Linked DNA regions of Pigmentiphaga aceris. The protein of the gene in region 2 binds, or shares a complex with, the protein of the main gene of each other region. Links are inferred from orthologs where the notes say so. Each region holds a gene or a part of one and is shown on either strand. Other genes may lie near its edges.

Region 1 (15,593 bases), 340 kb from region 2 along the record:
GCTGCAACTGTTCTCGTCTGACCACGCGCCCTACCGCTACGACGAGTCCGGCAAGATTCCCGCCGGCGACGCCACCACCTTCAAGCAAGTCGCCAACGGCCTGCCGGGCCTGGAAGTGCGCATGCCGCTGCTGTTCTCGGAAGGCGTGCTGAAGGGTCGCATCAGCTTGAACGAGTTCGTGGCGCTGACCTCCACCAACCACGCAAAGATGTACGGCATGCACCCGCGCAAGGGTTGCATCGCCCCGGGCGCGGACGCCGACCTGGTGATCTGGGATGCCGAGTGCACCCGCACCGTGACCCACGCCGGCCTGCACGACGCTGTGGGCTACACCCCCTACGAAGGCCGCAGCGTGACCGGCTGGCCGCAGACCGTCATCAGCCGTGGCCGCGTGGTGGTCGACGGCGACACCTTGCAAGTGGCCGCTGGCAGCGGCGAATTCATCGCCCGTGGCCTGCCCGCCCCGCTGCGCGAACAACGCAAGCATTCCCCCGAGACGCACTTCCTGCGCTCGCTGTTTTCCCTGGACAAGACGGAGCAATGATCATGAGTACCCCCCGCAAGCTCGGCCTGGCCGTGGCGCAGATGGGCCCGGTTCACCTGGCGGACACGCGCGAAACCGTGGTGGCACGTCTGGTCGAGATGATGCGCGAAGCCAAGGGCCGTGGTGCCGAATTCGTGGTGTTCCCGGAACTGGCGCTGACGACCTTCTTCCCGCGTTATTGGATCAGCGACGAAGAAGCCAACGAGAAATATTTCGAGAAGCAGATGCCTGGCCCGGCCACGCAGCCGCTGTTCGACGAAGCCAAGAAGCTGGGCGTCGGCTTCTACCTGGGTTATGCCGAGCTGACCCCGGAAGGCCGCCGTTTCAACACCGCGATCATGGTCGATCAAACCGGCGCGATCATCGGTAAGTACCGCAAGATCCACCTGCCTGGCCATTCGGACCACAAGCCGGAAGCGCCTTTCCAGCATCTGGAAAAGAAGTTCTTCGAAGTGGGCGACCTGGGCTTCCGCGTGTTCGACACGCTGAACACCAAGATCGGCATGGCCTTGTGCAATGACCGTCGCTGGCCCGAAACCTACCGCGTGATGGCGCTGCAAAGCGCCGAAGTGGTGGTGCTTGGCTACAACACGCCGTCGTGGAACATCCACTGGAACGAGCCGATGCATCTGCGCACGTCCACCCACCTGATCTCACTGCAGGCCAATGCCTACCAGAACGCGATCTGGGTGGCGGCAGCCGCCAAGTGTGGCTCGGAAGACGGCCATCACATGATCGGCAGCTCGGTCATCGTGGCCCCCACCGGTGAAATCGTCGCACGTGCCATCAGCGAAGAAGACGAAGTGATCGTGGCCAGCGCCGACCTGACCTGGTGCGAGAACTTCCGCAACCACGTCTTCAACTTTGCCAAACACCGTCGGCCGGAACACTACGGCCTGATCGTCGAACGCACCGGTGCCGGCGACCCGATCGCCTGACCCCTACACACGTACCGCGCGATCAATAAAAACAACGACGACCGAGTACCCGAGCGCAGGCCGCGCCTGCGCTCACACCAACATTCCTTCGAGGAGACACCCCAATGACCCGATCTACCCGCACTACCCACACTACCCGCGCCTTGCTGTCCGTCCTGTTGCTGGCTGCCGCCGGTGGCGCTTACGCCCAAGGCAAGCCGATCCGCGCTGGCGTCGATGCCACCTTCCCGCCCCACGCCTTTGCCAAGATGTCGGGCGGCTACCAAGGCTTCAACGTGGAACTGGGCGAAGAAATTGCCAAGCGCCTGGGCCGCCCCATCGAAATCGAGGGCGCGCAGTATTCCGCGCTGATCCCGGCCCTGAACGCTGGCAAGTACGACTTCCTGCTGGCCCCGACCACCGTGTCGCAGGAACGCGCCAAGACCGTGCTGTTCACCGAGGGTTATCTGGAGAACAACTTCACGCTGGTGGTGCGCAAGATCGAAGACCGCATCAAGAGCCTGGAAGACCTGAAGGGCAAGGACATTGCGGTGAATAAGGGATCGGGCCCGGAAGAATGGGCACGCGCCAATGCCGATAAATACGGCTTCAAGGTCAATGCCTACGGCACCAACGCCGATGCGGTGCAGGCCGTGGCAAGCGGCCGGGTGGTGGCCAACCTGGCTGGCATCACGCCGTCGGCCTGGGCCGCCAAGACCAACCCGCAGATCAAGACCGTGCTGGAAATCAAGACCGGCTCGGTCTGGGCGATTCCGTTCCGCATCGACGATATCGCCGCGCGCAATGAAGTCGGCATGGTCATCAAGTGCATGAAGAAAGATGGCTCGCTGAAGGCACTGCACGAGAAGTGGTTCGGCTACGCACCGCAAGCCGATTCGGCAACCGTGGTGATCCCGGCTGGCCAAGGCGTACCGGGCTTCAACGGCTACGACGCCACACCGGTCACACTCGCCTGCAAGTGATGAATCGCTGCTGCCCGCACCGGCCAAACCAGTGCGGGCAGCAGGTATCTGTCACTGAAAACACGCTTCACGCAAGACGCGCGGCCGGCTTCAGCGTTGGCCGCTGCCCATCATCTACCGGACAAGCTCGCCGATGCCTCAGCCCTTCATCCTAGACATCAACGACCTGCACAAGACCTATGGCGACAATCACGTTCTGAAGGGCGTGAGCCTTTCCGTGCGCAAAGGTGAACTGGTTTCCATCATCGGCCCGTCCGGCTCGGGCAAGAGCACCTTGCTGCGCTGCTGCAACCGCATGGAACACGCGAGCAGCGGCCAAATTCTGGTCGAAGGCCAAGACATCAATGCTGCCGACGCCAAGCTGGACAAGCTGCGCCAGCGCATCGGCATGGTGTTTCAGGCCTTCAATCTGTACCCGCACTTAAGTGTGCGCGACAACGTGACGCTGGCGCTGCGCAAGGTCAAGAAAATTCCCCGTGCCCAAGCCAACGAGATCGCCGAACGCGCACTGACCCGTGTCGGCATGGCGCACAAGGCCGACGCCTATCCCGGCCAACTGTCGGGCGGACAACAGCAGCGCGTGGGCATTGCCCGATCAATTGCGCTGGAACCGGCCATCATTCTGTTTGACGAACCCACCAGCGCGCTGGACCCGGAGATGGTCGATGGCGTGTTGCAGGTAATGCGTGAACTGCGCGAGACCGGCATCACGATGGTGGTGGTGACACACGAAATGGCCTTTGCGCGTGCGGCATCGGACTCTGTGGTGTTCATGGACGGCGGCGTGGTGGTGGAAGCGGGCACACCAGACGAGCTGTTCGGTGCCCCCAAGCATGCACGCACGACAGCCTTCCTGTCGCGCCTGGGCAGCGAGGCGCATTGAACCCATGGATCTCGACCGCCTGATATTCACCTTCTTCAACGCCGAGGTTGCCAAGCAGTATCTGCCCCAGGTGCTGGAAGGTGCCTGGGTCACCATTCTGCTTGGCCTGGCTGTCATCGTGGCTGGCCTGGCCGGTGGACTGCTGCTGGCCTTTCTGCGCAGCTTCCGCCTGCGCGCGCTGAATTTCTTCATCGTCGGCTTCGTCGACATCATGCGCGCGCTGCCGCCGCTGGTGCTGATCATTCTGTTCTATTACGCGCTGCCATCCATCGGCGTATCGCTGTCGGCATTTGCCGCCACCTGGCTGGCGCTGGCCCTGGTGCTGGCCGCGTTTTCGGAAGAAATCTTCTGGTCAGGTATCGCCTCCCTGCCCTATGGCCAGGTGGAAGCCTCGCGGTCCACCGGCATGAGCCACACCCAGACCATGATCTGGGTCGTGCTGCCGCAAGCCTGCAAGATGATGATTGCGCCGCTGACCAATCGGGTGATCGCCACCGTCAAGGGCACGGCCTACGGATCGGTGGCTGCACTCAACGAAATTCTGAATCAGGCCACGTCCGCCACCAGTTTTGCGGGCAACCCGACGCCGCTGACCCTGGGTGCGATTGGCTACCTGATCATCTTCATTCCCGTGGTGGTCGCCGGCCGCATGGTTGAAAAACGTTACGGCAACGCGCGCAAGCGCGTGTAAGGGAAAGGACACACGATGGAACCCACTTTCCTGCAAACCTTCTTCAACCTCGACATCATCAAGGAAGTCGGCCCCTACATCCTGACCGGGCTGCTGACCACGCTGAAGCTGTCTGCGCTGGTGATCCCGCTGGGCCTGGCAAGCGGCCTGCTGTTGGCGCTGCTGGGCTTCGTGGCCCACAACCGTGTGCTGCGTGCGCTGCTGGTCGTCTACATCGACTTCTTCCGCGCCTTCCCGCCGCTGGTGCTGCTGATGTTCATCTACACCGGTTTCCCCTACCTGGGAATTGAGCTGACGCCGCTGCAAGCCGTGGCGCTGGGTTTCATGCTGAACAATTCCAGCTACTTCGGAGAAATCTTCCGCGCCGGCCTGGAAAGCGTGCCGCACGGGCAGTTCGAAGCCGCGCGGTCAACCGGGCTGTCTGCCTGGCAAACGCTGGTGCACATCGCCATTCCGCAGGCCGTGCGCAACGTGGCCCCTGACCTGGTCAGCAACATGATCGAGGTCGTGAAGCTCACGACGATTGCCAGCGTGGTGGCCTTGCCCGAGATGCTGTACGCCGCGCGCACGGCGCAGTCCATGCTGTACAACCCCACGCCCATTGTGTTCGCGGCTGGGGTCTATCTGGCGCTGCTGTGGCCCTTCGTGATCCTGCTCGGGCGGCTGGAAAAGCGCCAGCGCCTGCGCATGGGTGCCTCGTTCTGATGCCTGTTGCGGCCCGAGGCGCTGCCCCTTGTGTGTCAGCCGCGCTTGGGCAGCACCGAGGGCAGCGTTTCGCGAACCACCGCACGGAAGGTGGTCATGAAGGCGTTGGCCAGCACCGACAGCGGCTCCAGCCGGGAATGGGTGACGTGGATCTTCAGTTCGATGCTGGGCGCAATCGGCCGCACCACCACGTCGCGCAGCAGGCCGGGCGTGACGCAGTAGGAATCGATCAGCGCCACGCCTGCCCCTTCCCGCACCATGGCGCAGGCAGTCAGTGCCGATCGCACCTCGATGGCGGGCGGCAGGGCCTGCGGAATCGTCTCGAAAAAGCCGGACACCGTCATGCCGAGTGGCGTGTCCGCGCCGTAGCCGATCAGCGTCTGGCCAAGCAGGTCTTGCGGACGCACCGAGCGCAACTCTGCCAGCGGGCTGAAGCGCGGCACGATGCACATCATGTTGCCCGCACCGATCTCCCGCGTTTCCAGGCTGGGGTGCTGCGGCGGCAACATGGAAATGCCCACGTCCGCGTGCCCAAGCAGCAACTGCGGCACCAGCACATCCATGGTCAGCGGCCGATACTTGATCTGCACATTGGCGTGCTTGATGCGAAAACGCGTGATCACGCGCGGCACCAGGTATTCACCAAAGCTGGGGCTGGACACCACGTGCAGTACGCCGCTGCGGTCATCCGCCAGGTTCTGCGCCAGGTCGTTGACCCGGCGAATGCCGTCATAGACCTGCACCACTTCCTCGAACAGCCGCTTGGCCTCGGGCGTGGCGTGCAGACGCCCTTTCACGCGGTCGAACAACGGGAAGCCCAAGCGGTTTTCGCAGGCGGCCAGCGCCCTGCTGATCGCAGGTTGCGACACGAACAGCAGGCGTCCGGCCTCGGACAGCGAGCCGCTGATCATGATGGCGCGAAATACCTCGATCTGCCGCAGATTCAACGGCCCGCCGCGTCCGCTCACGGCAGCCACGACCGACTTTCCGGCCACAGGGCGCGCGGCCGGCGCGCGCGCCGCTGCGCTGCTCATGCCCGCCAGGCCCGTCGTTTCCGGGCGTGCCATTGCCGAACCGCCATCTGCCACGTTGGTGGCCGCCGACCGGCGCTTCTTCAAGGTGTCGTCCTGCGCGCTCACTCCGATTCCTTTTCTGTGCGTCTTACACCATGACCCAAACGCTGTACGTCATCAACCCGAATTCGCTGGAACGCGTGACCGAAGGCATCGACCGCGCACTCGACGGGCTACGAGCATTACCTGGCCTGCCAATCGAATGCCTCACGCTCAAGGAAGGCCCACCGGGCATTCAGACCCAGCGTGATGCCGACAGCACCATCACGCCGCTGGGCACCCTGGTGGAACGCCTGGAAGACTCCGCAGCGGGATTTGTCATTGCATGCTTCAGCGACCCCGGCCTGCACAGCGTACGCGAACGCACGCGCAAACCGGTGCTGGGCATTGGCGAGTCGGGCATGCTGGCGGCCTTCATGCGCGGGCAACGCATCGGCGTGATCGCAGTCGCCGCCACTTCCATTCCGCGCCATCTGCGTTATTTCGGTGCCATGGGCTTGTCGGCGCGGCTGGCCAACGAGCGCGCCGTGGGCTTTACCGTGGCGGAAGTGGCCGACCCAGCGCTGTCCTTGGCCAAGATGATTTCCACCGGCAAACAGCTGCGTGACGAAGATGGGGCAGACGTATTGGTGATGGGATGTGCCGGCATGGCGCAGATGCGTCGTCCGCTGGAAGACGCTTGCGGCCTGCCCGTGATTGAACCCTGCCAGGCCACGGTGGGCATGGCAATCGGCCGGCTGCTGGCGGACAAGGCCTGACTGCGCGAGCTGATTGCGCAGCCTTGGCTGCACAGCCCTGGTTGCGCAATCCTCACTGCGCGGTCCGGACCGTGCCGAGGGCATCGTCCCCATCAGCCAGCGACGGTGCATACGAGCAATTCATCGCGAAAAGCGCGCACGCCCCTCGTCTGCCAGGCAGACAGGTTTACTGATTGTCGCGCGCTTCCACGCCGTAAGCGTGCTGACGCCAGTAGGTCAGGCGTTTGCGCAACACGTCCAAAGACATCGAAGCAGGGCCGCCGCCGGCGCACAGCACACCCTTGAAGAGCACATTCTGCACGGCAGTCCGATTCACGGCTTCAATCGGCCGCCAGGCGTCGTTGTACGCCCGCTGCCAGCCCTCGCCCGGCCGCGCAATCGCAATATTGCGGACCTGACGCATGCCGCAGCGCATGGCTTCGTAGCTGATGTTGGTGGCACCCATGTCGCTTTGGCTGACCAAGGTGTAACGGACAATGCGGCCCGGATCGATACGAAGCGAATCAGGATCGACGCCGTAGGTAAATGACGTCTGCACCATTTCGGGGTCGACCTTGACCAGCTTCTTCGGGTCGGGCACGGCAGGCAGACGCGTGGCGATGACGGTCCAATCCGCGTCCGGCAGGTCGGCCCGGTATTCGGGCAGGTCTTCTTCGAAGACCTTTTCCTGATTGCCGAAATTGCTGCAAGCAGCCAGGAGCCCCAACGCGGCTCCAGCGATCACCAGACGCGCAGCCCTGCCACGCGACGCCACAACATGCTTGTTCATTCAGATTCCGTGAGGGGACCGGCCGCCAGGGGCTGCCGGGTGTCGGGCAGGGGCGGGCGACTGCCAGCGCTCTGCCGCAGGAAGCGGGTTTCGTTCTGACGACGGAACAGCACGCTCGCCAACTCATTCAGCGCCAGGGTATAGACCTCGCGTTTGAAATCGATGACGGAATCGAGCGGAACCCAGTATTCATTCCAACGCCAGGCGTCGAACTCGGGCTGAGTGGTCGCGCGCAGACATACGTCGCAGTCACGACCGATCATGCGGAGCAGGAACCAGATCTGTTTCTGCCCTTTGTAATGACCTCGCCACTCGCGCCTGACGAAGCGATCCGGTACGTTGTAACGCAACCAGTCGCGTGTTCGCCCCAGGATTCGGACATGCTCGGGCTTCAAGCCCACTTCCTCGTGCAGTTCGCGAAACATGGCCTGGGCAGGGCTTTCGCCGTGCTTGATGCCCCCCTGCGGAAACTGCCAGGAGTGTTCATTGATCCGCTTGCCCCAGAACACTTCGTTGCGCTGGTTCACGAGGATGATGCCGACATTGGGGCGGTAGCCTTCCCTGTCCAACATGGGCTACCCCTGCGATTCTCATACAATTGCTTCGATTATATGTCCCTATTCATATGTGAGCCCCATGCGCGCAACGCAGTTCCACATCGGTACCCAGAAGGAAGCGCCTACGGACGCTGAAATCGCCAGCCACAAACTCATGACGCGTGCCGGCATGATCCGCAAACACGCTGGTGGCATCTACAGTTACCTGCCCCTGGGCCTGCGCGTCGTGCGCAAGGTCGAGAAGATCATCCGCGAAGAAATGGACGCTGCTGGCGGCATGGAAGTCAGCATGCCGGTGATCCAGCCCGCCGAGCTGTGGCAGGAAACCGGTCGCTGGGACAAGTTCGGTCCCGAACTCATGCGCATCAAGGATCGCCACAACCGCGATTTCGTGGTGCAGCCGACCTCGGAAGAAGTCGTCACCGACATCGCCCGCAACGAAATTCACAGCTGGCGCCAGCTGCCCAAGAATTTCTACCAGATCCAGACCAAGTTCCGCGACGAGCGCCGTCCGCGCTTTGGCATCATGCGCGGCCGCGAATTCACGATGAAGGATGCGTATTCCTTCGACCGTGACGAGGAAGGCGCAAAGAAGAGCTACGAAGGCATGTACGCCGCCTACACCCGCATCTTCACGCGCATGGGCCTGGCCTTCCGCGCGGTGAAAGCCGACACGGGTGCGATTGGCGGTTCGCTCAGCCACGAATTCCAGGTGATCGCCGACACCGGCGAAGACCTGCTGGTCTACAACCCCCAGTCGGACTACGCGGCCAACATCGAGCTGGCCGAAGCTGTGTCGCTGATCGAGACGCGCGGTGCCGCTTCTGAACCGCTGGCCAAGACACCCACGCCGGGCGCTGCCCGCTGCGAAGACGTGGCCGCCCTGCTGAAGATCGACCTGACCCGCACCGTGAAGTCGCTGGTGCTGGCCACCGAGCCGGAAAAAGAAGGCCAGCCCGCACAGATCTGGCTGCTGCTGATCCGTGGCGACCACGAACTGAACGAGATCAAGGCCGGCAAGGTGGAAGGCCTGAACAAAGGCTTCCGCTTCGCCACGGAAGCTGAAATCGTCGAACACTTCGGCACCCTGCCCGGCTACCTGGGCCCCATCGGCACCGCCAAGCCGGTGAAGCTGGTGGTCGACCGTACCGTGGCCAACATGAGCGACTTCGTCGCCGGTGCCAACGAAGCCGACTTCCACCATACCGGCGTGAACTGGGGCCGTGACCTGCCCGAGCCCACGGTGATTGCGGATTTGCGCAATGTCGTCGTGGGCGATCCGTCGCCGGACGGCAAGGGCACGCTGGCGATTCAGCGCGGCATCGAAGTCGGCCACGTGTTCTTCCTGGGCGCGGGGTATTCCACGTCCATGAAAGCCACCTTCCTGGACCAGACCGGCAAGCCCGCCCCCCTGCAAATGGGTTGCTACGGCATTGGCGTGACCCGCGTGATGGGTGCTGCCATCGAACAGAACCACGACGGCCGCGGCATCATCTGGCCGCGCGCGCTGGCCCCCTTCGAAGTCGTCATCTGCGGCGTGGGCTGGGGCAAGAGCGAACTGGTGCGCGACGCCGCCACCAAGCTCTACGAAGAACTGAAGGCCAAGGGCGTGGACGTGATCCTGGACGACCGCGACGAGCGCCCGGGCGTGATGTTCGCCGAGTGGGAACTGATCGGCGTGCCGGTACGCGTGACGATCGGTGACCGTGGTCTGAAGGATGGCCTGATCGAAGTGCAAGGCCGTCGTGACGACGGTGCCGAGAAGGTGCCGGCGGCAGAAGCGCTGGACAAGGCGCTGGCGAAGCTGGAAAGCATGTAATCAGTGCAGGGCCACGGTGGATAAGTTGATCGCCGTGGTCGGTGCATAAGTACAAAAATCTTGCGCAATGAAAATGGCACCGAGCGATCGGTGCCATTTTTTTGTGCGCTGCGAATCCGACTGGGTCGTACAGGTGGGCGTCTCTATATGACCTTGTCTATGCAGCGTTCAACATGACGCGTCCAACTGTCAGCTTCCCAGCTGCCCCCCGCTCAGCCCAGTTGCGCCCAGTCAATCTCATGCGCAAAGAACCGCACGCTTCCGCCCCCACCAGGCACCCATGCCCCACGGTGCCCACGGAAGCCTTGGGAAAGGGGAATGGACAGCGCGTTCCGATTCCCCGCCTGCGTCAGCATCGGCCCAGTTTTCGCCAGCTCACTGGCCGCCATGGAGCCAGGTCGAACAATCGCAATGTGACCGGGCTTGGCGGGATTCGGGTTTTCAACCGCCGCCAACACCAGCAACCCTTGATTGGCCTGGGCCTGCACCTGGGTGACATCCGTGCCCAGATTGCGCCAGTTGCTTGGGGCCTCGGACTGGCTCAGCAGCCATGCCACCTGGGCGTTCGCCAGCAGGGTCTGTCCGTGTTCGGGCGGCCGCAGCAGGTAAATGCCCAACTGCATGGCCATGCTTGCGACAAATGCCGAACAATGCGTATGCGCCCCTGACCCGGCAGGCCAGGCGGCAGTCGCTTCACCGGTTTTCCAGCGCACTTTGAAGCCGGGCAACCAGCGCTGGTCTACCCCGCAGTTGTCGAGCATCGTGCGTAGTCGTTCGCCCTGTTCTGATATCGGCCCACAGCAGGAAAGCTCGGCAGGCGATTCGGCCAGTACGACCCTTGCGGTCAACGGCAACGTCGCCGCACCGACCGAACACGATATGACATGCAAGAATTGACGACGATCCATGATCGGTCGGTCCAGTTGCGCTGATCCAGCTGCTTCGACTCGATCGCGCCAACTCAGTTGCGTTGATTCAGTTGCGTTGATTCAGTTGCGTCGAGTCAGTGCGTAGATTTCAGTTGTGTTGATTCAGTCGCATTGATTCAGTGGGGCGAGCAGCCATGTCGAATCGGCTACATCGACCCAGCAGCATCAACTCGCCTCTACCAACGCCGCGACCTTCATCGGGCCGCAGCGTCGGGGCTTACTTCATGCCGGGGAAACCCTTCATCCCCTTCAAGGCCTTCATGCCGCCCATGGCCCGCATCATCTTGGCCATGCCGCCCTTCTTCATCTGCTTCATCATGCCTTGCATCTGGTCGAACTGCGCCAGCAGGCGATTGACTTCCTGCACCGGCACACCCGAGCCCAGCGCAATGCGCTTCTTGCGCGAGGCCTTCAGCAATTCAGGCTTGCTGCGTTCGGCAGGCGTCATCGAATTCAGAATGCCTTCCATGCGACGCAGTTGGCCTTCGGCCTTCTTCGGGTCGACCTGACCGGCAGCCTGCGCAAATTGCGCGGGCAGTTTTTCCAGAATCGAGCCCATGTCGCCCAGGTTCTTCATCTGGGCAAGCTGGGCCTGGAAGTCATTCAGATCGAAACGATCGCCGGACTTCAGCTTGGCGGCAAGTTTCTGCGCCTCGTTGATGTCGATGGCTTTGTGCGCCTCTTCGACCAGCGACAGGATGTCGCCCATGCCCAGCACCCGCTGCGCCATGCGCTCGGGGTGGAAGGGTTCCAGGCCGGCCAGCTTTTCCGACACACCGATGAACTTCAGCGGCTTGCCGGTCACGTGGCGCACGGACAAAGCCGCGCCGCCGCGTGAGTCACCATCGAGCTTGGTCAGCACCACACCGGTCAGCGGCAGGGCGTCGTTGAACGCCTTGGCGACGTTGACGGCATCCTGGCCCAGCATCGAGTCGACGACGAACAGCGTCTCAATCGGGTTCAGGATTTTGTGCAGCGCCTGAATTTCCAGCATCAACTTTTCGTCGATACCCAGGCGACCGGCCGTGTCGACGATCAGTACATCGTGGTGATAACGACGCGCATGGTCGAGCGCACCGCGCGCGATGTCTTCGGGCTTCTGGTCGGTGCTGGACGGCAGGAAGTCCACACCTGCCTGGCCGGCAACCGTCTTCAACTGTTCGATAGCGGCGGGACGGTACACGTCGGCGCTGACCACCAGCACTTTCTTCTTGCCGGTGGGGCGGCCGTTCTGCATGTGGCCGCCCTCGGCCAGCCAACGTGCCAGCTTGCCGGTGGTGGTGGTCTTGCCGGAACCTTGCAGGCCGGCCATCAGGATCACGGCGGGCGGCTGTTGCGCCAGCGACAGTTCACCTGCGCTGGGGCCAAGATCGCCGCCCATCAGCGCGGTGAGTTCCTTGCTCACCACACCGACCAAAGCCTGGCCCGGGGTGAGACTGCCGACCACGTCTTCGCCCAGCGCCTTGTCCTTGACGCGGCCGATGAACTCGCGCACCACAGGCAGCGATACGTCGGCTTCCAGCAACGCCAGGCGAACTTCGCGCAGCATTTCCTGGGTGTTGGCTTCGGTCAGGCGGGCTTCGCCTCGCAGCGTCTTGACGACGCGCGACATGCGACTGGTGAGATTGTCAAACATAGATGAGTTTCACTAAGGATTTCCGGTGGGCTCTGGGCTTACACTTATTCGTTATGGGAATTGTATTGCACGCACTGGCTGCCGCCGGATACGTCGCGCTGGCCGTCATGGCTTGGCGCGCGCTGCGGCTGGCCCCCGAGGCGCCCGCCGGGCGTCACGAACAGATCGGTCTGGCAGCCGTGTTGCTGTTGCAGGCCCTTGCGCTGCTGGACGGGATGTTCAGCGATGGCAGCCTGCGCCTGGGTTTTGCGCTGATGCTGTCGGCCGCCATGTTCCTGGGCATGATCGTCTATTGGGTGGAAAGCCTGCTGATTCGCGTCGACGGTCTGCGGCTGCTGCTGTTACCACTGGCTGCAATCGTGGCGCTGCTGCCCATCGTATTCCCGCAAAGCCGCATCATCGCCAACCCGGAAAGTGGTTGGCTGCGCCTGCACCTGAGCATTGCGCTGGCCGCCTACAGCATGATGACCATCGCCGCGCTGCACGGGCTGCTGATGGCTGCTGCCGACCGCCGGCTGCACGATCTTGCCATGCCGGTCAGCAAGGATGATCACGGTATCCGACAGACTCTGGGGCGCATGTTCGATGCCATGCCGCCGCTGCTGGTGCTGGAACGCCTGCTGTTCCGCCTGATCTGGATCGGCTTTGTGCTGCTTACGCTGACTGTGCTGACTGGCATCGGCTTTTCCGAAGAAGTGTTCGGCAAAGCGCTGCGCATGGATCACAAGACGGTATTCACCTTGTTGTCGTGGCTGACGTTCGGCTTGCTGCTGATTGGTCGCCAGGTTCGTGGTTGGCGAGGTCGTCTGGCATTGCGCTGGACCCTGGCCGGATTTGCATTGCTGCTGCTTGCCTATGTCGGTAGCCGGTTCATGCTTGAAGTCGTTTTGCACCGGGGTTGAAATGGGCAAGTTGCTGTTCTGGATCATCGTCATCATCGGCGTGCTGTTTGCGCTGCGCATGCTTGCCCGCCATGCCGGCAAGCCCAAGTCCAAGCCAGTTCCACCCACGGCTCCGCCGGCCTCCGGGCGCAAGTCCGACGCCGTGCCGCACATGGCACGCTGCGCGCACTGCGGCATTCACCTGCCGCGCGCCGAAGCCCTGCTGCTGAAAGGCAACACGTGGTGTTCGGAAGAACATGCGCAGCTGGGTGCACGCCAGCTCGACTGACGCGCCCTACCCGCTTTTTCCGATCCGTTTGCCCTCGATTCGTTTGCCCTCGATCCGTCCGCCATGTCTCAATGCACCCCGCCGCTGTCGCTCGATGCCGACGGCTGGCTGACCCCTGCTCCCGGCGTGACGCGCCTGCCGTCACCCAACGTGGACACGCGCCCGGAAGGCGAGGCAGTGTCCTTGCTGGTGATCCACAACATCAGCCTGCCCCCCGGTGAATTCGGCGGTCCTTATATTGCAGACCTGTTCCTGAACCGGCTCGACCTTAACGCGCACCCGTGGTTTGCGCGCCTGGAAGGACTGCGTGTGTCGGCGCATTTCTTCGTGCGCCGCGACGGTCAGATCGTGCAGTTCGTCGCCAGTACCCAGCGTGCGTGGCATGCAGGTGTGTCGCAGCACGCGGGTCGCGAACGCTGCAATGATTTCTCCGTGGGCATCGAGCTGGAAGGCACCGACACCGAGCCCTTCACCGACGTGCAATACACGCGGCTGGCACAGCTTGATGCTGCCCTGCGTGCACGACACCCCATCGTCGCAGTGCGCGGACACGAACATATTGCACCGGGTCGCAAGACCGATCCCGGACCGCATTTCGATTGGACACGCATGGCCCATGAATGCGCATGGCCACGCGACGCCCTGCCCGACTGAAAAACACCACGCTGAAAGACATCGCGTCAAAGACAGCACGCTTACCAACACACAGCGCGCCGATGTAATGCGGAATGTATCCGCAGCATGGCGTGCGACTGCGCAACGCGTGGCCGTGTTTTCGAGATGAGAAGCCCGGATAGCGCGGCTTGCGACGCCATTTGCGTTCAAGAGCGGCGCGATGCGTGATGCAGATGCGTGAAGTGGCGCAGCTACTTGGCTTTGCGCCCGCCCTTGCCTGGCAATACCTGCACAGACTGCTTTTTCATGCATTGCAATATGGGCTTGCCGGCGGGCTTGCCGCTATTGAAGTAGACAGTTCACCTACCTAGAATCAGTGTCAAACCAGTGGTTTATCCACTACATCTTGTGTTTGACGTTGCTACCCGCCCGCAAACGCCGGCCCCGGTCGCACCGCGCAAGCCACCGCCATCTGGAGGTTTCATGCAGCTTTCGACACCGACCGGCACGCACACGACTCCACCCCCTGTCCCGCAGCCCGCCCGGCTTTCCATCGATGCGTCGGCATACACCGACTACAAGACCTTGCGCCGCAATGGCAGCGTAGTGGGATTTGAGCCGGCCAAGGTATCGATCGCCATGACCAAGGCCTTCCTGGCGGTCAATGGCGGCCAGGGTGCGGCATCGGCGCGGGTCCGTGAGCTGGTCGAACAGCTGACCTCACAGGTGGTGTCGGCCCTGATTCGTCGGCAGCCCAGTGGCGGCACCTTCCATATTGAAAACATCCAGGATCAGGTCGAACTGGCCTTGATGCGATCAGGCGAGCACGACGTGGCGCGTGCATACGTGCTCTATAGAGAGAAGCGCAATCAGGAACGTGCGCAGAAACGGCAACAGAACGCCGAGCTGAATCGGCACGCACTGCATGTCACCGACCAGGGTGTGCGCGTGCCGCTGGACATGGATCACTTGCGCGATGTGATCGAGGCTGCGGCCGCGGGCTTGAATGAAAGCTTGAATGCTGAACCTGCCAACGGGTTTGCGACCGCCCCCACCAACCAGGTAGACGTCGATCTGATCCTGAAAGAGACCGTGAAGAATCTGTACGACGGCATCCCCGTCGACGAAGTGTTCAAGTCGGCCATTCTGTCGGCGCGCGCCGCGCTGGAACGTGACCCGGCCTATAGCCTGGTGACCTCGCGTCTGTTGCTGCACACCATCCGTAAGGAAGTGTTGGGCATCGAAGTGAACCAGGGCGAGATGGCAACGCGTTATGCAGACTACTTCGCGGGTTATATCGATCTGGGCATTGCGGCTGGTCGCCTGTCCCCCGAGCTGCGCAATTTCGATGTCGCGCGGCTGGCTGCTGCACTGGACCACACACGCGATCTGCAGTTCAGCTACCTTGGCTTGCAGACCTTGTACGACCGCTATTTCCTGCACATTGAGAACCGGCGCATCGAATTGCCGCAGGCGTTTTTCATGCGCGTGGCCATGGGCCTGGCGCTGCGTGAAGATGACCGCGAAACGCGCGCCATCGAGTT
Region 2 (15,828 bases):
TGCGAATGGCCTTGTGCATCAGGTTCGCCAGGCTGGGCCACACTGAAGCGCCAGATCCGGTCTTCGCCCGCGATACGGTGCGCAAGGCCGGTTTCGACCAGCCATTCGAGCACCCGGTACAGCGTGACCCGGTCAACCGAACCTTGGCTACCAATGTGTTCAAACAGTTCCTGGTGTGACAGCGCACTGCCGGCCGCGAGCAGGGACGACAGCACGCGTACCCGCGTCGCGGTGATCCGCGCGCCAGTGGCACTGATAGCTGTACGAGCCTGTTCTTCCAAGCCTTTCTCCTTGCGCGAGTACGCAAATGGCGCCGGATTACAGCACAGCGCCCGGCTTCCGGCAAACCCTGAAACACCCCAATGCGGTGTACCAAAACGCGGCAGCCCGCTCTTGTAACACCGTCAGGGGTACGCACACATCTATTTAGGGATAGATCGGTGCTTATCAAGTGTTTTTAGGGAAAAACGACACACGATGTAAGCAGGTTAAACGGTCATATGCCGTTCATCGTCCGCGTGGCCGCCTGGTTTTTGCGCCAGCATGTGGCGCATCGACGGCAGTCGCGGCTGGTGCCGGAACCGTATCGACATCGATTGGCGGGGGAGCTGCGCGCGGATGGGCACGGTCGTAGGCCGCCGCCAGATGCTGGAAATCCAGGCGGGTGTAGATCTGGGTGGTGGAAATGCTGGCGTGTCCCAACATCTCTTGGACGGCACGCAGGTCACCGGCAGATTGCAGCACGTGGCTGGCAAAACTGTGACGCAAGACGTGGGGATGGACCCGGGTTGCAACCCCCGCTTCTTCGCCAAAGCGAGCCAGACGGGTCTGGACACGACGAGCGGCAATCCGCTTGCCGCGCTCGCCCAGGAACAATGCAGACGCATCTTCCGGGGCGCCATTGGGAGCCGCGACATCTGCGCGCACTGCCAGCCAATCCCGCAGGGCTTCAATGGCCTTGGCACCGACCGGCACGGTGCGGCGCTTGCCGCCCTTGCCCAGCACCGTGACCTCGGCTTCATCGATATCCAGCCAGCCGGTGGATTCGTACTCAGCAGTGCGGCTGTAGCGCAGGTCCAGCCCGGTCAGCTCGGACAAGCGCAAGCCGCTTGAATACAGCAATTCGAACATGGCCGCGTCGCAGCGCTCGGTCGGACTGCCGCCCTGGCTTTTGGCTGCGCCATGATCGAGCATGGCCTGGGTCTGTTCCACCCCCAAGGCCTTGGGCAGACTGCGTGGCGCGCGCGGCGCGCGAATACCGTCTGCCGGATTGGCCGACAGACCAAGCTGCGGCCCCCACCATTTGTAGAAGCCCCGCCAGGCAGCAAGGATGCGGGCCAGGCTGCGCGGGCTCAGCCCCTGGCTGTGCAACTGGCCCAGAAACCGGCGCACTTGAGCGGCAGCCACGCTTTCCAGAGGCACCTTGCCGGCACAAGACACCAGGTGACACAGATCGCGTCGATAAGCGTCCAGCGTGTGGCGCGAATAACGGCGCACGCTTTCCAGCTCGGCCAGCCAGGTCAGCACCGCAGGCGGCAGGTCTACGTCGGGCGCGTCTGGGTCCAGGTTCTGGTTCGACGTGCGCGGGGACGATCGCATGACGGACCCCGCTGCCGATCAGCGCGGCAGCAGGCGCGACAGGCTGGCGCTGGACAGCTCGCCAATACGCGCCAGGAAACCCGTGCCCAGCGACGGCGCGAAACGTTCCGGGTCGGGTGAACCCAGCACCAGCAGGCCAAACGCCTGCGGCGCAACCCCCACCCGCAGCGGAATCAGGGCCATCGAGCGCACGTGCTCGGACAACCAGCCCGCCACCGCAAAGCCTGAGTTCAGGCCGCAATACGGGGCCATCAAGCTGTTGACGAAGCTGCGCACATCGTCCGGCACCGGTTGCGCCCATCCGCTTTCGACCGCCTCGGCGGGTGCATTGTCCACGCCCCACAGACGCAAGGCGACATCAGGCACGGTGAAGCTGCTGGCCAGTGTCTTGGTCAGCATATCGGGCAGGCGCAGCGGATCGCGTTCGATCAGCAGACCGCGCAACCAGAAGAACATGTTTTCCGAGATGATCTCGTTCTCGCGCGCATTGCGCACCAGCTCCATGAGCCGGGCATCGCTTGCGCGCAGCCGGTCACGCAAGCCACCGACCTGGCGTTCCGCCAGCGACACCGCGCTGCCACCGTGGGGGCTGGGCACCCGCAACGAAGCGAAAAGATCGGCGTGCCGCTCGAAGAATTCGGGATTTTCTTGCAGGTATTGCGCGACGTCGTGGGCGTTCATGATGCCTGTACAGAGAAAAATGTTGCGATGAGCCGAGGACAGCGCGAAGACGGACAAACACAGCCGTGCCGCGCACGAAGCGCGGCAGCAAGCGATGCTTAGCCGATCAACGCGTCCACATCCACCGTGCTTTCGAAGACGGTCTGGGTCGGGCCGGCCATGCGCAATTGCGCGCCGTCCCAATCGATGGTCAGAATGCCGCCGCGCGTATGCACCTGCACCGGGCTGTCGAGCAGACCGCGACGAATACCCGCCGCGACGGCTGCGCATGCGCCCGTACCGCAGGCCAGCGTTTCACCGGCACCGCGCTCATAGACCCGCAGACGAATCTGCTGTCGGTCAACGATCTGCATGAAACCGGCATTCACCCGACGCGGGAAACGCGGGTGGTGTTCCACACGCGGGCCCACGATGGCAACCGGGGCGGTGTCCACATCGTCCACCACCTGCACGGCGTGCGGATTGGAAATCGCCACCACGGTGACCCAGGCGGTATGCGCCGGGTCGGCATTGGCATCGTCAGGGGTGGCGGTACCGGACACGTCCAGCGGCCACAGTTCAGCCTCGCCTTCGATGCGCGGGGTCAGCCCGCTGGCATCGAAAGGCACCGATGCCGGGTCGAAACGGGTGCTGCCCATTTCCACCGACACACTGCCGTCGTCACGCAGATCGAGCGTGATCACGCCAGTCGCGATTTCGGCGCGCACCGGGTTGCGATCGGTCAGGCCCTGTTCGCGCACGAAGCGCACGAAGCAGCGCGCACCGTTGCCGCAGTGTTCGACTTCACTGCCGTCGGAATTGAAGATCCGATAGCGGAAATCGGCATCGGCGCGGGTGGCCGGTTCCACCAGCAGGATCTGGTCTGCGCCCACGCCAAATTGGCGATGCGCGAGCTTGCGCGCGCGCTCAGGGGTCAGGGCGATGGTCTCTCGCACGCCGTCCAGGACGACAAAGTCGTTGCCTGCGCCGTGCATTTTGGTGAATTTCCAATGCATCCGTGAATTATCGCATCGTTGCACCCAGGCCGCCTGACAGGCCCCCGGCGCGGGCCAAGGCGCAGACATGCGATGATTCCTGCATCGTCAGCCTCAAGCGCTTTGTTCGCTTCCTTTCATGGCCCGCATCATTCCAGACGGCTGGCGCGAAACCGGTGCGACCGGTGCCGCCCGCCGAGAGATCGACACGCTTGCCCTGCTTGAACGGGGCCTGCCTGACCACTACACGGTCTATCACGCCGTGCACTTCACCAATGTCGAGCAGGGATATTCGATCTACGGCGACATCGATTTCGCAGTGGTCGGCCCGCAAGGCCAGGTCTTGCTGATCGAACAGGTCAGCGGCTTTCTCGACGAAACCGGCGACGGCCTGCACAAGAAAACCAGCGGCCGTCCGCGCAACGTGGCGGTGCACATCGGCCAGTCGGTGCAGCGCCTGCAAGCCAGATTGATGAAACGACTGGACCAGCAAGAAGTTCGCGTCGAATACCTGCTGTACTGCCCCGACTACACCGTCCGGCAGCCCGAAGCGGCAGGCGTGGCCCCCGAGCGCGTGATCGACTCGACCCGACGCGACCAGCTGGTGCCGATTGTCGAAGCCACCACCAAAGCAGCCAGCCCGGCCGATGAGCCGATGCAGGTGCATCGTTTCCTGCGCGACATCATCCAGCTGCAACCCGACACCGGTGCGTTGATCGGCCAGACCAAACGCGCCGTCACCCGCATTGCAGGCGGCTTGGCGCACTGGGCACGACAACTGGAATTCGAGCCGTTCCGTCTGCACGTGATCGGCACTGCCGGATCGGGCAAGACCCAACTGGCCCTGGCCGAATACCGCGCCGCGCTGCTGCGTGGCCAACGCCCGCTATACGTCTGTTTCAACCGCCCCTTGGCCGACCACGTAGGTGCCATTGCCCCGGAAGGCGGCCTGGTGTGCACCTTCCACAGCCTGTGCGAACAAGTGCTGCGCGCGTCAGGCGTCACGCCCGACTTCGGCCGCCGCGATGCGTTTGCAGCAGTCATTGACGCAGCTGGTCGCATGCCGGTACCGGACGCACTGCGTTTTGACACGGTCGTGGTCGATGAAGGACAGGATTTCTCGGCAGCGTGGCGGGATCAGGTGATGCGCCATGCAACGCCCGATGCACGGATCACGTGGCTGGAAGACCCCATGCAGAACCTGTACGAAATGCCCCGAGTGCCGCTACCGGGCTGGGTCACGATGCACGCGCACACCAACTACCGCAGCCCGCGCAACATCGTGCGCATGCTGCAAGAGCTGGTGCCAGAAGACCAACGCATCGACGCACGCGGTCCAGTGGCCAGCGCCGACATCGATGTACTGGTGTACGGGGACCAGGACTCGCTTGTCGAACACACCAAGAAAGCCGTATCGCATTGCCTGGCCTCGGGCTTCAAACGCGAAGACATCGCGATCGTAAGCTTCCGCGGACGCGAACATTCCGCCCTGCTGAATCTCGATCACCTGGGCCCGCATCCGCTGCGTGGCTTCACCGGCAGCTATGACCTGTTCGGGCAGGCAGAATATTCCGAAGGCGAAGTGCTGATCGAATCCGTGTACCGATTCAAAGGGCAGTCGGCACCAGCAATCGTATTCACCGAAATCGACTTCTCAACGCTCGACGAGAAAACGCGGCGCAAGCTGTTCGTCGGGGCGACCCGCGCCATGCTGAAGCTGGTACTAGTGATGTCGCGCCGCGCGCATGAACTGTGGAAGACACCAGCGTTGGAACCGCAGGCGTAAGGGTTCTGCTTGGTGGCGTGGAGCGCTTTAGTCAATGCAGTGACGCATATCGGCGGTCGTCCTTGAACCAGTCGCGGGGCCGTGTATCGATCCGAGCGAAGTCGATACACGACCCCACACTTTCAAGTTATACACAGCTCGATTCGATACTCGCCTGTGGATGACTTTTTCCCGTCCCCATGGTCTGGGCCGTACACGTCCGCCGATCACCAAGCTGATGACAGCCTTTCAACAAACAAACAGCAGCCAACGACCACCAGCCGCCCAATCATTCGTCGCATTACCTGGTGCGCGGCCACCCGCGTCCGTGTCACCCCACCACCAAGCAGAAGCGCGAATTTTCTTGCGTGGCATTGCCGTAAAAGGCTGCTGAAGAACCCACCGAATCGTGAGCCGGCGAGATCGCTTCGTGGCGACCTGGCCAGCCAATCCCCAAGGCCAGCCGCGTAGCAATCAAGAATGGCGGCCAACAAATGCCGAGAACCGATTCCAGCACCAAGCAGCCAGAAAAACAAAAACCGCCCAAAGGCGGCATGCGCTTTTAACCAAACGTCTTTGAAGGCGTGGGTGGTGGGGCCGGATTGGCTGCCCTTCTGGACGAGGTGGAGGGCGGGAGTCCCGACGCGAAAGTCCAGCGGGGCAGACAAGCCGGCCCCACCACCCGCGACTGACTCAAGAACGACACACCGGGACTAAAAAAACACAAACCCCTACTCAGGCGCAGCAGCATGCTCCCCACGCGGCGTCTTATACCGGTTATAGCCCCACAGATACTGACCAGGATTACGCCGCACCATACGCTCCATCGCCGCATTCACCCAGGTAGCCTGCGCCACCGCATCCTCCGGCACCGGCCCCTCCACACGCGACAAATGCAAACGCCAGCCCCTGCCCCCCGACAGCCGCTCCGCCCCCGCCAGAATCACCGCCGCCCCCGTCTGCGCCGCCAGCTTCCCCGGCAACGTCATCGTGAACGCACTGCGACCAAAGAACGGTGCCCAAACACCCTCACCTTCCCCCGGCACCTGATCCGGCAACATCCCCACCGCCTCGCCCCGACGCAACGCCCGCACCAGCTCACGCACCCCCTTCAAGGTTGCCGGCGCAGTATTCAGATTCGCACCACTGCGCGCCCCCTCGATCAACGGTGCCAACCAACGCTTGCGCGGCGGTCGATACAACACCGTGATCGGCGCCTCACGCGCGTAATAACGCGCCGTAACTTCAAAACACCCCCAGTGCGGAGTCAAAAACAGAATGCCCCGCGCCTCGGCACGCGCCGCCTCCACCACCGCCCAGTCATCACACAGCACCGCACCCACCGCACGGTCGCCGCGAAACCACACATGTGGCAGTTCCAACACACTGGCACCCGCCTGCGCCGCCGCCTCGCGCTCAAGCGCAGGGTCGTCATAACCCGCCTGCAACGCGTTCTCGTGCAGCCGCTCGCGATAGGGCTGCGACCGGGCGCGGGTAAAACGCCCCAGCAGGCGGCCAATGGCTTGCAGCCAGGACAGCGGAAGATAGGCAAGCAGACGGAAAAGCTGAAGCATTGAGTACCAAGGTGGTGGGAAAAGCGGGGAACAGCGGGGAACAACAGGAGCAGCAAAAGGACGAACAAAGCACAACAGAAAACGGCACAACAGAACAAACAGGGCACAAACCACGGACTAATCGACAGACTGACCCATGACAACATGGGGTCGAATATCGATTACCCACAGGCTCTGGCAGGACATCAAACAGCCCTGGCCGATTTTCCCCTAAAATGAATCAAATCGCCGGGTTAACACGACAACTTGCGGGGCGATACGCGACGGCAATGCCAGTTCGCATTCTAAATTCCGCTAAAGCGTCGCGCTGGGTCCCGCAGTTTCCAAAGACCCACGAGGCGCCGCATCCATGCCGGCGCGCGTGCCGCCGGTAGCCTGAAAAAAAGGACTATTTGCGTGGCCAATGACTTCCTCTTCACTTCGGAATCCGTTTCCGAAGGGCACCCCGACAAGGTTGCCGATCAAATCTCCGACGCCATTCTGGACGCCTTGCTGGCCCAGGACCCCACCTCGCGGGTAGCGGCAGAAACGCTGTGCAATACCGGTCTGGTCGTGCTGGCAGGTGAAATCACCTCGCGCGCCAATGTCGATTACATCCAGGTCGCCCGCGACACCATCAAGCGCATCGGCTACGACAATACCGAATACGGTATCGACTACAAGGGTTGCGCGGTGCTGGTCGCCTACGACAAGCAATCGCCCGACATCGCCCAGGGCGTGGATCGCGCCCAGGACGACAACCTGAACCAAGGCGCTGGCGACCAGGGCCTGATGTTCGGCTACGCCTGCGACGAAACCCCCGACCTGATGCCCGCCCCGATCTGGTATTCGCACCGTCTGGTGCAGCGCCAGAGCGAACTGCGCAAGGACGGCCGTCTGCCGTGGCTGCGCCCGGACGCCAAGTCGCAGGTCACTTTCCGTTATGTCGACGGCAAGCCGACCGAGATCGACACCGTGGTGCTGTCTACCCAGCACGCACCGGAAGTCTCGCAAGAGACCATCCGCGAAGCGGTCATCGAAGAAATCATCAAGAAGGCCATTCCGGCTGAATTGCTGACCGCGCAGACCAAGTACCTGGTCAACCCCACCGGCCGCTTTGTCATCGGCGGCCCGCAAGGCGATTGCGGCCTGACCGGTCGCAAGATCATCGTCGACACCTACGGCGGCGCATGCCCGCACGGTGGCGGCGCGTTCTCGGGCAAGGACCCGTCCAAGGTCGACCGTTCGGCTGCCTACGCCGCGCGTTACGTGGCCAAGAACATCGTCGCAGCCGGCCTCGCCCGCCAGGCGCAGGTGCAAGTCAGCTACGCCATCGGCGTGGCCCAGCCGATCAACATCACGGTCTACACCGAAGGCAGCGGCCTGATCCCCGACGAGCAGATTGCCAAGCTGGTCCGTGAAATGTTCGACCTGCGTCCGCGCGGCATCGTGAAGATGCTGGACCTGCTGCGTCCGATCTACGCCAAGACCGCTGCCTATGGTCACTTCGGCCGCTCGGAGCCCGAGTTCACCTGGGAAGCGACCGACCGCGCTGCGGAACTGCGCAAGGCTGCTGGCCTCTAAAAGCAACAGGACCGGGGGCAGCCTCGCCCGGTCCGTTCTTGCGCCGCCCAGGCGCAACAGGGTGCACAGACCCGCCATGAACGACGCACCGCCCTCTCGCCATCAGCCTGCAGATTCACTGCAGGTCACCGATTCGCCCTGTGTGGCGGTGTGTTCCACGCTGTTTGACGATGTCTGTCGCGGTTGCGGGCGCACGGCCATGGAAGTGGCCAACTGGGTATTCATGACGGACGACGAGAAGCGCATCGTCTGGCAACGCATACGCGCCGAGGGTTATCCACGGCGCAGCCGCTAAGGCGACAAGCCCACCTTATTGAACCTTCAGTGGGTTGAACCGTCAGTGGTCTGAACCTTCAACTGGCGGCGTCCTGCGTCTGTATCGGCACCGCCTCGATACGGTTGCGTCCGTTGCGCTTGGCTTGATAAAGCGCGCTGTCGGCGCGTTGCAACAGCGTTTCCACACTGCGCTCGTCCAGGCTGGCATCCGCCACGCCAATCGACGAGGTGAAGCGCAGCTCCTTGGCTTCACTCAGTTCCAGACGCAATTCGTTGACGGCAGAATGCAGGCGGCGTGCCACCCGCATGGCGTCCTCCAAGGACGTTTCCGGCAACATCACCGCAAATTCCTCACCGCCCATGCGACCGGAAATGTCGGATTCACGCGCGTGCTCGTGCATGAGTTCGCCAACTGCCCGGATGACTTCATCGCCTACGTGGTGCCCGTAGGTGTCGTTGATGCGTTTGAAGTAATCGATGTCGATCATCAGCATCGCGTAGGGCCGACTGTGGCGCAGACACTGGGCCGAGGCGCTGGCGCATTGCTGCAGGAACGCCCTGCGGTTCAACAGGCCGCTGAGCACATCGGTGCTGGCCAATTCGCGCAGCCGCGATTCCAGCGCAATGCGCTCGGAAATGTCGAAGCTCCACATCAGGTAGGCCGGCACCCCACCCACGGCCAGCTTGCGGGCCGACACCAGACCAAAGTACGGCGGAATGCCTGCCATGCGGGCTTCGTGCCCCTCGATTCGGCCATGCCGGTCGAGTTCCGCCACCAATTCAGACCCTTGCAGCGGGTCAGCCAACAGGTGCTCTACGGGCAGGAATTCCACATCCGCCGGCAAACCCAGGCGTTCCAGCAGCCGGTGATTGGCAAAGTGCAGACGCCCGGTTGCCGCGTCGGACAAGGCCACGTCGCTGGGGCTGGCTTCCAGAATGAAGTCGAGCAAGGCGCGTCGTTCGCCCAGTTCCAGCGTGCGTTCGTCGATGCGTTGTTCCAGCGTGCGGTTGAGTTCGCTCAACACCCGCGACACTTGCTGTGCGCGCCGCCTGGACCACAACAGATGCGCCAGCAGCGCGGCTGTGCACAGCATCAACGCGCCCAAGGCCCAGGTCACCACCGTCAGTGCACTGAACAGGCCACGCCGATCACCGTCAATACGCTGAGAAAGATTGAACTGCACATCGATCGCACCGTTCTGCAGGACTTCACGCCATGCAGGAATGCGTGCCTGCACGTCTTCAGCAATGGCAATGCGCGCAATCGGATCGGCGGTGCCGGCCTGGGCCAGCCACCCCCGCACTTCCGAGGCCAGCGCACCCAGCTGCAACACCAGCTGCGGCATTTCACCGATGACCACCGTGGCGTGCTGCGGGGCCCGGTCGACCACTTCCACGGCACTCAACATGCGTTCGAGCGGCAGTGACAAGGTGTCGCGCTCGACATCGACGCCATTGCGCACCGCCGTGATCGCCAGGTTCAGGCGTTCCAGCTCGGTGGCCGTCCGGTGCATGTACCAGACGTCGTTGTAGCGCTGCGGGCCGGTCAGCTCGTCGCTTTGGTGGCGCAAGGCCAGCAGCGCAAGGCCCATCAGCACCACCATGACCAGCAGCAGCCCCCACCATAGGAAGTGCTTCAAGCGCCCCCATAACGAGGGTGCATCGGCTGGCGCGGATGCAGGCGCGGCAACAGATTCGGGATGTGTGGACAAATGACGTCTGCCAAATGCTGCAAAGAGAAAGAAAACTGTTACGCCTGCCTGTGAAACCGACAGGTAGCCTCATATTAGCAGCGCTGCCAGATACCCGCGCAAGCGCGCTGCAGCAAGGCTTGCAGGTATTGTCTGCGCGCCACGGACGCGAAGTTGGCATTTACATGCCGATACGTTCGCTACGTCGCGTCGAATATGGCCGCGAATATGGCCGATATGGGCCGGGTATGCTGCTCGGCTGACCTCGATGCCCTTGCTTGTCGCAAGCGTGGGCCGCCGCTCGCCCCTCTTTTCGCGTGATGCTCCCATGTCCAACGGACTGACCATGCCCCGCGGTGTCACGATGCTGCTGGGCGCGCAGTTTTTCTCGGCACTCGCCGACAACGCCTTGCTGGTGATTGCCATCGCCAGTCTCGACGCAATGGCCGCCCCGGCCTGGATGACGCCATCCCTGAAGTTCTTTTTCATCGCGTCGTTCGTCGTCTTGGCGTTCGCCACCGGCCACATCGCCGACCGACTGCCCAAGTCCCGCGTGATGATGATCACCAACGGCGTCAAGGCGCTGGGCTGTGCCCTGCTGCTGACCGGACTGCATCCGGTCGCCGCCTACGCCCTGATCGGCGTGGGTGCGGCCACCTACTCGCCCGCCAAATACGGTTTGCTGCTGGAATTGCTGCCGCCCTTGCGCCTGGTGGCAGCCAATGCCTGGTTCGAAGGTTTATCGATTGCCGCCGTGATTCTGGGCACCGGACTGGGCGGCGTGCTGATCAGCGCCGAATTCCAGGGGCTGCTGGCCCAACTGGGCGGCGTGTTTGCCAGTACGGCACCGCTGCACCTGTCCACCTTGGCGGTATTGGCGGTCTACGGCATGGCGGCCCTGACCAACGTATTCGTGCCGGAATCAGGCGTACAGCCGCATGCAGCCGCGCAAACACCCAGACAACTGGCCAGCGGTTTTGGCCGCTCGTTCATGCTGCTGCTGCGTGATCCGCAGGCCCGTGTGGCCTTGATGGTGACCGGGCTGCTGTGGGGCTTTGGTGCCGTGCTGCAGTTCGTCATCATCGACTGGGGCCGAGTCGGGCTGGACCTGACGCTGGACCGGGCATCCATGCTGCCTGCGATGGTGGCGCTGGGTGCGGCTGGCGGTGCGTTCTTCGCCGCCCGCATGCTCACGCTGGAACGTGCGCTGAGCATTCTGCCCGCCGGCCTGCTGTTCGGCCCGCTGGTGATGATGCTGCTGCCGCTGAAGTCGATTCCGCTGGTCTGCCTGCTGATGGCCACCACCGGTGCGGTGGCCGGGTTCTTTGTCGTGCCGATGAACGCGATGCTGCAACATCGCGGCTACAAACTGATGAATGCCGGCCAGTCGATTGCCGTGCAAAACTTTTGCGAGAACGCCTCGATCATGTTGATGCTTGCCTTGTATGCCGGCGTACGCGGCACCTCGTTGCCGCTTGAGTGGGTGATCACCGGCCTGTGCGCCACCGTCACCCTGGCCTTGCTGGGCATCATGCAACACCACCGCAGCCTGACGGCCCGCGCCGACGCTGCTGCACTGAGCGAGGCCGCACGATGAATCTCGCTGTCATTGGTACCGGTTATGTTGGCCTGGTCACCGGCGCGTGTCTGGCCGATGTGGGCAACCGCGTCACCTGCGTCGATCGCGACCAGGCCAAACTGGCCATGCTGCACGCCGGTCAGATTCCCATCCACGAACCCGGTCTGGCAGACGTGGTCACACGCAATCTGCAGGCCGAACGCCTGAGCTTCACTGACGATCTGGCCACTGCCGTGCGGGATGCCGATCTGGTCTTCATCGCCGTCGGCACCCCGCCGCGCGAAGATGGCTCGGCAGACTTGCAGCACGTGTTGGCTGCCAGCCGAGAAATCGGTGACGCCATCGAGCGCGACACGGTCGTCGTCGTGAAATCGACCGTGCCGGTGGGCACCTGCGACAAGGTGCTCGACACCTTGCGTGCCGCGCTGCGCGCCCGTGGCGCAAGCTGGCAGGTATCGGTGGCGTCGAACCCCGAATTCCTGAAGGAAGGCAATGCGGTCGACGATTTCCAGCGTCCGGACCGCATTGTCATCGGCACCGACGACAGCCAGGCGCTGCGCCTGTTGCGCGCCTTGTATGCGCCCTACAACCGCAACCGCGACCGCCTGATCGACATGGACGTCCGTTCGTCCGAATTCACCAAATACGCATCCAACGCGATGCTGGCCACCCGCATTTCGCTGATGAACGAGCTGTCGCAACTGGCGGAAAAGCTGGGTGCCGATATCGAAGCCGTGCGACACGGCACGGGTGCCGACCCGCGCATCGGCCCGAATTTCCTGTACGCAGGGGCGGGCTACGGCGGCTCGTGTTTCCCCAAGGACGTGCAGGCGCTTGCCCACATGGCGACCGAACACGGCGTGCCGGCTGACATGCTCAACAGCGTGCAGACGGTCAACGAACGACAGAAGCGGGTGCTGTTCGACAAGGTGTCACGGCATCTGGGCACACGCCTGGCCGGCAGCACAGTGGCCATCTGGGGCCTGGCCTTCAAACCCAATACCGATGACGTGCGTGAAGCCCCAAGCCTGGCCTTGATCCGCGATCTGCTGGCTGCAGGCGCACGGGTACGTGCCTACGACCCGGTGGCAAGCGGTAACGCACGACGTGAAATCCCCGATCCGGCGCTGGAGATCGTGTCGCGCGCCAATCTGGCGTGTGAAGGCGCAGACGTGCTGGTGGTCGTCACCGAATGGCGCGAGTTCAAGTCACCCGACTTCCGCTGGCTGGCCAAGACCTTGCAGCAACCTGCCATCTTCGACGGCCGCAATCTGTACGAACCGGACTACGTGGAAGAATGCGGCCTGCGCTATTACGGCATCGGCCGTGCGGCAGGGGAACGCGTCCATTAAACGCCGTTGACGCGTCAGTCCTCAAACCCCAGGTGCTGCTATTCGCTGCAAGCCTGGGGCGGCGTATTCAGCGCGGCAGTGCTGGCGTTGACGATGGCGTTCATGGCGGTGAAGTCCATGGCCTCGACCGCACGCGACAGGGCGCGGGCAAGTCCTGACAAGGACGCGTCGCTGTCTTCCAGGTGCGTTGCCACCCACGCCTCGATTGCAAAGATGTCACCGTCTGCCACCGCTGCGCACAAAGACGCACGGGCAGCAGCAGCGTCCTGCACTTCACCTTCCTGACCGGACGCAGTCGACGACACATCGTCAGACGGCCACGACAAGTTCAGGGCTTCCGACAAGGCCGCCAGCAAGATGTCGACGTCAATGGGTTTGAGCAGGCAGGCTGCAAATCCCTTCTCGTCATCCGCCCAATCCTTAGGCGGCAAGGGTGGCGCGGCCGACACCAGCAGTGCGGGCATGCCGGGCGCAAGCTGGCGTGCATCACGCAGCAAGGTCCACCCGCTGCCATCGGGCAGGAACTGGTCGAACAAGGCCACGTCGATGCCGCCCAGACGCAAGGCAGAACGCGCTTCGTCGCAGTTGGCGGCCAGCGTCACTTCGAAGCCCGCCTCGCCCAGCAGGTCGGCCAGGAAACGCTGGTTATCCAGTACGTCGTCAACCACCAGAATGTGCTGCATCGGTCCCAGGTAACGCCCGAAGGGAACAGTGGCGCGGTCACGCGGCACGTCGGCCTCGCTGGCGATTTCCAGAGGAATCGAGAAATAGAAGCGGCTGCCTTCCCCCAGCACACTGCTCAGGGAAAGTTCTCCGCGCATCAGGCGGACCAACTGGCGGCTGATGGTCAGGCCAAGCCCGATACCGGCGGTGGCGGTGGGACTTGCCTTGTCGTGGGAGAACGGCTCGAAGATCCGCTCCTGATCCTCTGGCGCAATGCCCTGGCCTTCGTCGCATACCTCGAAATACAGGCGCATGGTGCCGTCCACATCTTCACGCCGCACCCGAAGATCGACGGCGCCGTCGGCAGCATGGCGCAGCGCATTGCCAAGCAGGTTCAACAGCACCTGGCGCAACCGCTGGCCATCGACCCAGATCACGCTGGGCAGATCATCCGAGACATCCAGCCGAATGCGGTCCCACTGTGACGGGTCGTTCTTGCTGAGCTGATCGGTCACCGACTGCAACAGGCTGAACAAGTAGGTAGGCGTTGGCCGCAGCACCAGGCTGGCCAGCTCACCGCGCGAGTAATCCAGCACATCGTTGATCAGCTCAAGCAGGTGACGGCCGCTGCCTTCCATGATGGCCAGCGGCGTCTGCAAGGCGACATCGGCCCGACGCTGGCGGCGCAGCAATTGCACATAACCCAGAATGGCGTGCAGCGGCGTGCGCAGCTCGTGACCCATGCGCGCCAGGAAATGGCCTTTGGCCATGTCGGCACTTTCCGCGCGTTCCTTGGCCACGCGCAGTTCGCGGGTGCGGGCGCTGATGGCGCGTTCCAGTGCTTCCTGGGCATAGGTGGCCTGCATCAGGCTGTCGGCCTGTTCGCTCAGCCGTGCCGCCTGGGCCAGTCGCAAGCGGTTGGCGACCAGCGTCGCCAGGAACAGCATCGACGCCAGATACCCCAGCGGCAACAGCAGGTCGCCATAGCCGCCCAGCGAATACAGGCTCAGGAAATCGCCCACACGCACCGAACTGATCGTCAGCACGGGCAGCAGGGACCACAACAGAATGCGCGCTGCGCCGGACTTGCGCCATGCCAGATACAGCAGGGATCCGACGAAGATCATGATGAACAACATCGCCAGGTTCAAACCCATGGACACCAGGGTTGGAACCGGCATCACGAACGCGGCGAGAATCATGCCGATTGCAATGAACTTGCAGGTATCCAGCAGTCGAGCCACCATCCGCGAAATGTTCTGCGCCTGCGTGGCAAGCTTGAGCAGCTCCACGGCGAACACCAGTTCGAACAGCGTCATCACATTGAACAGCAGCAAGCTGGACTCGGGTATGCGGTACCAGAGCAGCATGGACCCGTAACCCTGCACGCCCATCTCATACAGCAGATAGAACAGGATCATCAGCCCGTAATAGGCAATGATGCGTTCGCCTGCCATCACGGAAATCAGCAGCGCAGCAATCGCCAAGATGGCCAGGCCGCCGAAAATGGCCATCATGCCAAGGTCTTGGGCACGCGCTTGTTCACGGGCATGGTCCACCGCCAGCAAGGACGCTTGCAAGGTGATCATGCCGCGGCTTTCGACCCGCACGTAGATGGTGGTCTGCCCCGGGGGCAATGACAGCGGATAGTTGAGCAGCCGCTCGGCAGTGGCGCGTTCCTGAATCGGCACCGCCATGCCGGCGCGCAATATCCACCAGCCGGGAGCCGTCGCATCTTTTGCGCGGCGCAGGTCGATATCGTTGGCCGCCGCATCGGGCACAAACACCGTCACACGCTCAAGCCGTGGCGGGTCCACCCGAAACAGGCGTCGTATGCGAACGTCGTCCTGGTTGTCGAAGGTGATGCGAAACCACCAGGCCGAGGCCGAGAACCCGGCAGAGAAATTTTCCGCGACCACCGGGGCGAAGTCTGCGTCGTGCGCGATGGCGTCTGACAGCAACCACTTGCCTTGCACGTCTTCGGCAACATCCATCATCCGTCCGACACGCATGGTCGGCGCGTTGGACCCCGCCGGAAGCACCATCGCAAAGGCCTGCAGGCAACAGCACAGCAGACCCAGCGCCAACACCCATTGCCACCGCGCCCGTCT

What was found.
Region 1: the proteins of dapF (region 2) and FXN63_RS03915 are in contact, whole or in part, in a solved structure (PDB 5YGU), measured with the Escherichia coli proteins. The link is inferred for Pigmentiphaga aceris from one-to-one orthologs.

What each region holds. Positions count from the first base shown.
Region 1 is NZ_CP043046.1:944,211-959,803, reverse strand. What follows is about bases 6,108-8,871. They hold FXN63_RS03915 (RNA pyrophosphohydrolase), read right to left. Parts: upstream 7,896-8,871; coding sequence 7,320-7,895; downstream 6,108-7,319. Other genes in these bases: FXN63_RS03910 (proline--tRNA ligase), read left to right, coding at 7,960-8,871; FXN63_RS03920 (CNP1-like family protein), read right to left, coding at 6,721-7,323; FXN63_RS03925 (aspartate/glutamate racemase family protein), read left to right, coding at 6,108-6,554. In the rest of the region: hydA (dihydropyrimidinase), read left to right, coding at 1-544; FXN63_RS03955 (N-carbamoyl-D-amino-acid hydrolase), read left to right, coding at 547-1,482; FXN63_RS03950 (transporter substrate-binding domain-containing protein), read left to right, coding at 1,587-2,444; FXN63_RS03945 (amino acid ABC transporter ATP-binding protein), read left to right, coding at 2,578-3,327; FXN63_RS03940 (amino acid ABC transporter permease), read left to right, coding at 3,332-4,018; FXN63_RS03935 (amino acid ABC transporter permease), read left to right, coding at 4,034-4,723; FXN63_RS03930 (LysR family transcriptional regulator), read right to left, coding at 4,759-5,862; more of FXN63_RS03925, read left to right, coding at 5,892-6,107; more of FXN63_RS03910, read left to right, coding at 8,872-9,699; FXN63_RS03905 (hypothetical protein), read right to left, coding at 9,912-10,460; ffh (signal recognition particle protein), read right to left, coding at 10,846-12,264; FXN63_RS03895 (cytochrome C assembly family protein), read left to right, coding at 12,318-13,166; FXN63_RS03890 (PP0621 family protein), read left to right, coding at 13,168-13,434; 1,6-anhydro-N-acetylmuramyl-L-alanine amidase AmpD, read left to right, coding at 13,498-14,088; FXN63_RS03880 (ribonucleoside-diphosphate reductase subunit alpha), read left to right, coding at 14,533-15,593. UniProt on the Escherichia coli protein: Master regulator of 5'-end-dependent mRNA decay.
Region 2 is NZ_CP043046.1:601,394-617,221, reverse strand. What follows is about bases 1,328-4,326. They hold dapF (diaminopimelate epimerase), read right to left. Parts: upstream 3,276-4,326; coding sequence 2,379-3,275; downstream 1,328-2,378. Other genes in these bases: FXN63_RS02520 (ATP-binding domain-containing protein), read left to right, coding at 3,394-4,326; FXN63_RS02530 (DUF484 family protein), read right to left, coding at 1,618-2,280; xerC (tyrosine recombinase XerC), read right to left, coding at 1,328-1,599. Also shown: FXN63_RS02540 (Fur family transcriptional regulator), read right to left, coding at 1-281; more of xerC, read right to left, coding at 508-1,327; more of FXN63_RS02520, read left to right, coding at 4,327-5,040; FXN63_RS02515 (lysophospholipid acyltransferase family protein), read right to left, coding at 5,751-6,593; metK (methionine adenosyltransferase), read left to right, coding at 6,990-8,156; FXN63_RS02505 (DUF1289 domain-containing protein), read left to right, coding at 8,233-8,451; FXN63_RS02500 (GGDEF domain-containing protein), read right to left, coding at 8,510-10,144; lysophospholipid transporter LplT, read left to right, coding at 10,470-11,720; FXN63_RS02490 (UDP-glucose dehydrogenase family protein), read left to right, coding at 11,717-13,054; FXN63_RS02485 (hybrid sensor histidine kinase/response regulator), read right to left, coding at 13,093-15,828. UniProt on the Escherichia coli protein: Involved in the succinylase branch of the L-lysine biosynthesis and in the biosynthesis of the pentapeptide incorporated in the peptidoglycan moiety. Catalyzes the stereoinversion of LL-2,6-diaminopimelate (L,L-DAP) to meso-diaminopimelate (meso-DAP).